Regions from separate parts of the Rossellomorea sp. H136 genome, predicted to be linked through region 2. Evidence: predicted binding sites of a transcription regulator. Region 2 holds the regulator's gene; the other holds the start of a gene.

The links. Region 2 encodes LexA, which represses DNA repair genes until DNA is damaged. Its sites were predicted from a motif close to CGAACATATGTTCG; they were not measured.
Region 1: parE (DNA topoisomerase IV subunit B) is a predicted target of LexA. The motif match lies at 1,930-1,943, and genes of this name have one in related genera.

Annotation. Positions count from the first base shown of each region.
Region 1 covers NZ_CM166371.1:2,478,972-2,482,240, reverse strand. The annotation lists gene parE (DNA topoisomerase IV subunit B) at 1-1,845, opposite strand, end outside; gene ACYH0O_RS12490 (CoA-binding protein) at 2,145-2,552, opposite strand; gene ACYH0O_RS12485 (ABC transporter substrate-binding protein) at 2,744-3,269, opposite strand, start outside.
Region 2 covers NZ_CM166371.1:2,190,790-2,194,058, forward strand. The annotation lists gene glnA (type I glutamate--ammonia ligase) at 1-826, shown strand, start outside; gene lexA (transcriptional repressor LexA) at 955-1,575, opposite strand; gene yneA (cell division suppressor protein YneA) at 1,733-2,059, shown strand; gene ACYH0O_RS11000 (YneB family resolvase-like protein) at 2,071-2,721, shown strand; gene ACYH0O_RS11005 (DUF896 domain-containing protein) at 2,827-3,060, shown strand; gene tkt (transketolase) at 3,246-3,269, shown strand, end outside.

The DNA of each region.
Region 1 (3,269 bases), 290 kb from region 2:
CACGCGACGCTCAGCCCGGGCAGCATCATCAATGCGGACACGGATCAGTGCACGTGTTTCAGGATCCATCGTCGTTTCCCACAGCTGATCGGCGTTCATTTCTCCAAGACCTTTATAGCGCTGGATCATATAGCCTTTGCCAACTTTAGAAATGGCTCCCTGAAGCTCTTCATCCGTCCAAGCGTATTCAAGTTTTTGTTTCTTTCCTGCTCCTTTGCTTACTTTGTAGAGAGGAGGAAGTGCAATATAAACTTTCCCTGCTTCTAATAATGGTTTCATGTAGCGATAAAAGAAGGTTAACAGCAGAACCTGGATATGGGCTCCATCTGTATCGGCATCGGTCATGATGACAATTTTGTCGTAATTGATGTCATCGACGTTGAATTCCGGACCGACTCCCCCACCGATCGCATGTATGATTGTATTGATTTCTTCGTTTTTGAAGATATCCTGAAGCTTGGCTTTTTCCGTATTGATGACTTTCCCCCGAAGTGGAAGAATAGCTTGGAATTTACGGTCACGACCTTGTTTCGCTGAACCTCCCGCAGAATCACCCTCCACAAGATAAAGCTCGTTACGCGCTGGATTTCTCGATTGAGCAGGTGTTAATTTACCAGATAGAACGGTTTCAGATCGCTTTCGTTTCTTCCCGTTACGCGCATCTTCCCTTGCCTTACGTGCTGCTTCCCGGGCTTGGGCGGCCTTAATGGATTTTTTAATAAGAAGGGAACTTGTATCGGGATTTTCTTCTAAGAAGTATAGAAGGTGCTCCGAAACAACTGCATCTACTGCTGAACGTGCTTCACTCGTACCAAGCTTTCCTTTCGTCTGCCCCTCAAATTGAAGGAGATGTTCGGGAATACGAACAGAAACGATACTGGCCAGGCCTTCACGGATGTCGGTCCCTTCAAGATTTTTGTCCCGATCTTTTAGAATTCCAACTTTTCGGGCGTACTCATTAAAGACACGGGTCATGGCAGTCTTTGCTCCGGCTTCGTGGGTACCTCCGTCTTTTGTACGAACATTGTTCACGAATGACAGAATGTTTTCAGAAAACCCGTCATTAAATTGAAAGGCGAACTCCACTTCGATGGTATTATTTTCTCCTTCAAAGAAAGCTACGTTATGAAGCACATCTTTTTCTTCGTTTAAGTATTGAACAAAGGCTTGGATCCCGCTCTCAAAGTGAAAGATTTCCTTCTGATCATGACGCTCATCAATGATTTCAATTTTTAATCCTTTAAGAAGGAATGCAGATTCCCTTAGACGCTCACATAGCGTTTCATAATTATAGGTGGTATTACTGAAAATCTCCGGATCAGGTTTGAAATGGATACACGTTCCGGATTTTTTCGTTTTTCCGATTTTCTCAAGAGTGGTTTCCGGTTTTCCACCTTTTGTGAAACGCTGTTCATACTTCATTCCATCTCTTTCAATCGTCACAACAAGCCATTCAGATAGGGCGTTTACGACTGAAGCACCTACACCATGCAATCCGCCACTGGTCTTGTACCCCCCTTGTCCGAATTTCCCTCCTGCGTGCAGCACAGTCAAGATGACTTCAGGAGTGGGCTTGCCAAGCTTATGCATTCCAGTAGGCATCCCACGTCCTTTATCCTGCACTGAGATGCTATTATCTTTATGTATCGTAACAATAATCTCGTTTCCGAAGCCTGCTAATGCTTCATCCACCGAGTTATCGACAATTTCGTATACTAAATGATGCAATCCTTTTGAATCTGTAGAGCCTATATACATTCCAGGTCTCTTACGAACGGCTTCTAAACCTTCTAATACTTGAATGGCATCATCATTGTAATCCATGGTCTTATTCTGGTTGGCCACGAACATTCCCCTTTCAAAAACTTCTCTAACCGTAAATGGTGCTTGTACGGTAGTATTGGTTATGTATATATTAACTATAACACAAGAACATTTGTTCGTTTACCTGTTTTGGTCATTTCTAAGGTAAACCACTATGCTATATTGTAGCGTTTTATTTGATTTTCGCAAATGTAATTTCCTAGAACAACTCTGAAATCAGACTGTTTTCATTTGTATGGACCGGATTTTTTAGTGAATAAAAGAAGTAAAGTCCATCCGAAAAAAAACAAGCGGTAAGAGCCGCTTGTTACGAGTGAGAATTATTTGGTTAAAGCATGTTCAACCTTAATACAGCGATCCATAATGACTGTATACCCACGTTCTTTCAAAAAGCGATAAGCCTCTTCATTCATTACACCTTGTTGCGCCCAAAATACGTTTGAATCGATTTCATCAAATTCTTGCGCAATCTTTGGCAAAAATTCTGAGCGGCGAAATACATTGACAATGTCAATCGGTCCTTCAATCTCCTTCAGAGAAGACACCGCTTTAACGCCCAATGCGGCGTCAATGGTTGGATTTACAGGAATAATCTCATAACCTTGATCCTGCATCGCTTTTGAGACCATATAAGATGTTCGTGCAGGATTGTCACTTAATCCGATCACCGCAATGCGATTTGATTGTTTAAGGATGTTTCCAATTTCTTGTCGGGATGGGTTTTCCATAGATGATTACAACTCCTTCATCGTTCCTTATCCATTCATTCTTTAACTGTTCCATAAGTCCTATTCTTCTTTTATACCATATTTCCCTTTAATTTTTCAAAATTTTATAAATATATCTAAACAGAATGAAGTGTCAGATGAAAAAAGGACATGTTATTACTCCTCTATCCTTTCTGACACTTCTTAACATTTTACTCTTCGATTAATCCCTTGGATAGGAGAAATTCACGCGCTACATCTTTAGGCTCTTGTTTATCCATATCCACCTTGGCATTCATCTCACTCATCTCTTCCTCAGAAATTTGCCCTGCTAATTCATTCAGGACTTCTTCTACTTCAGGATGATCTTCCAGAACTTCTTGACGGATGATAGGAGCGGCATCATAAGGTGGGAAGAATCCTTTATCATCCGTAGTCGTTTTCAGATTGTAACGTTGTATTCTTCCATCGGTTGTAAAGGCGGGAATAATATCTACATCTCCTTTCTTCACTGCTTCATACATAATATTCGGGTCAAAGCTTTCTTTCGCTTTGAATTCGTAACCGTATGCTTCTGCAAATGCATCGTACCCATCACCTTCACGCTCATAGAATTGATGCGGCGCTCCAAAGCTTAAATCTTTCGATAAAGGAACAAGGTCAGAGAACGTTTTTGCATCAAAGTCCTGTTCTTGAGTATAAGCAAGGGTATATGTGTTCTCGAAACCCAGTGGCTTT
Region 2 (3,269 bases):
TGATATCGCATTAGAACTAGAAGAAATGGGCTTTGAAATCGAAGCATCTCACCACGAAGTTGCCCCTGGTCAACATGAGATCGACTTTAAATATGCAAGTGCATTAAGAGCATGTGATGATATCCAAACATTTAAACTAGTGGTTAAAACGATTGCACGTAAGCATGGATTACACGCAACATTCATGCCTAAGCCTTTATTTGGTGTAAATGGATCAGGAATGCATTGTAACATGTCCCTATTCAAAAATGGGGAAAACTCTTTCTTCGATGAAAAGGGAGATCTGCAATTAAGCGATACTGCTCGTCAATTCCTTGCAGGTATCATTAAACATGCAACTGACTTTACAGCGATCACGAATCCGACTGTAAACTCATACAAGCGTTTAGTACCAGGATATGAAGCACCTTGTTATGTTGCATGGTCTGCTCGTAACCGCAGCCCTTTAATCCGTATCCCTGCTTCTCGTGGATTAAGCACACGTGTTGAAGTCCGTAGTGTTGACCCGGCAGCTAACCCATACCTGGCGATGGCTGTATTACTGGCAGCTGGATTAGATGGAATCAAAAATAACCTTCCAGCTCCTAAGCCAATCGACCGTAACATTTATGTTATGGACAAAAAAGAGCGTGAAGAAGCGGGAATCGTAGATCTTCCAGCAACATTACACGCTGCATTAGAAAACCTTAAAACAAATGAAGTAATCGTTAAATCTCTTGGAGAACACATCTTCGAACATTTCGTAGAAGCGAAAGAGATCGAATGGGATATGTTCCGTACACAAGTTCATCCATGGGAGCGCGAGCAATACATTCAAATGTATTAATCCATGAAAATTGCTATTAATTAAAAGCAGTGGGTGGTAGCGAAAAATGCTACCACCCACTGCTTTTTTTGAGTCTTCAAAAGTATAGATAAAATTAAGCCGCTATTATACATAGCGGCTTAAACATATTAATGTACTTGACGATAAACTCCGACAACTTTTCCTAAAATGGATACATTTCGTAAAATGATCGGAGCCATAGTCGAATTCTCTGGTTGTAATCGAACATAATCCTTTTCTTTAAAGAAGCGTTTTACAGTCGCTTCATCTTCCTCTGTCATCGCTACGACGATGTCTCCATTATTTGCTGTTTGCTGCTGACGCACGATAACAAAATCCCCATCCAAGATCCCGGCTTCTATCATACTGTCACCCATGATTTCCAGCATGAAGACCTGTTCATCTGAAGGTGCCATACGCTCAGGCAGTGGGAAGAATTCCTCGACATTCTCCACAGCCGTAATGGGTTGACCGGCTGTAACCTTACCGATTAAAGGAACGTTCACAACCCGCTGACGCGGAATCGTATCCTCTTCAAGATTTAAGATTTCGATGGCTCTAGGTTTAGTGGGATCTCTGCGAATAAGACCTTTGCTCTCTAACCTGGCCAGATGTCCGTGTACGGTAGAACTAGAAGCAAGACCAACGGCTTCCCCGATTTCCCGTACGGAAGGTGGGTACCCTTTTTCTCTTACTGCAATTTTAATATATTCTAGTATGTCTTGCTGTCTTTTAGACAATTTTGTCATGTTCACGCACCTCTATTATAGATCTTATGTTCCCATTATAGCATGTCTTTCCAGCTGGTACAAACATAAGTTCGAATTCTTGTTGACACCAAACGAATGTTCGTATTACAATAAATATAACAAAAACAGAACAAACATTCGTATGGAGGTATTTTTTATGTTAACTCACATTTGGAATCGTTTCTCTTACATTATAATATTATTTGTTTTAGCGCTTTTATCTGCAGCCTATTTGCTATTATTTATGGCAAACCAGCCGTCATATCAAAGCATCACCGTTCAGGATGGGGACACACTTTGGACTATTGCCAAACAGTACAATGAAGAATATTCTATGACTGTGGAAGAATTTATCGCTTGGGTAGGAGAGGAAAACAATCTCACATCTTTCTCAATCAAACCCGGTGAATCACTTGTGTTACCTATAGAAAATCCAACATTATCCACCCATTCAGACTATGAATTGGTAATGAACGAAGAATAGAGGGATAGAAGATGAAGGCAGTAATTTACTGCAGAGTCAGTACAAAGAAAGATACACAGGAAACATCTTTGGATCGTCAAGAAGAGGAATTAGCAAAATTAGCAAAAGAACACCAATACGAAGTGGTTGCTATCATTAAAGATCAAGCGAGCGGTTTTGAATTAGATCGCCCGGGTGTTCTTGAACTTCTTGATTTGATTAAAGATGAGTCGATTGGGGCTGTTCTCATACAGGACGAAACAAGAATTGGCAGAGGGAATGCCAAAATTGCTCTCATTCATTGTTTATTAAAAGAGGAAGTCAAGATCATCAGTCAAACACATAGTGGGGAGCTTCACTTATCTGAATCAGATTCTATGGTGATTAATATCGTAAGCATGGTTGAGGAGTATCAAAGGAAACTCCATAATTTAAAAATCAGACGAGGGATGAAAAGGGCAGTGGAAAATGGTTTTCAACCTCATAAAAATCTGAAAAATAAAGGGAATGCAGATGGAAGGGAGCGGATTGAAGTACCCGTTGAGGAAATTGTCAGGTTAAGAAAGAACGAACTGACATTTGCTGAAATTGCAGCCACTTTAAGAGGGTTTGGGTATGATGTCTCCAAAGCTACCGTACATAGGCGTTTTAAAGAATATATGTCTTCGTTGGAAAATGCGTAACTCTTGTTTTATCTCCTTTAATCTAGTAACATGACGATAGTATTAAGCTTAACTATTAGTTGTATATTAGATTTTGCTGATTAGGCAATAAAGGAGTTTTTATAGATGCTTTCAAAAACAAAAATGAATCGAATCAATGAACTTGCCAAGAAGTCTAAGAGTAGCGGACTAACCGAACAAGAAGCAAAAGAGCAGTCCAAGTTGAGAAAAGAATACCTGGAAACTTTTCGTCAATCGATGAAAGGGACCATTGAAAATACAAGAATCTTTGATCCGGAAGGTAATGAAGTGACGCCTAAGAAGATTCAGGACATACAAACTAAAAAGAAAATGCATTAATTTAATGAACTGCCCGGTCCATTTTATTTGGACCGGGCAGTTTTTTTCATTTTCCCCCCTTATGTTTTCATAAGGGTTTTTATTTTCAAGGACTATAAAGTCATGTTATCATTCAAGATAGTTGTATAAACTATCAAAGAAGATTAATATTAATAAGGTACATTAAAAGGAAGGATGTCTGACATATGTTTGATAACACAGATCAATTA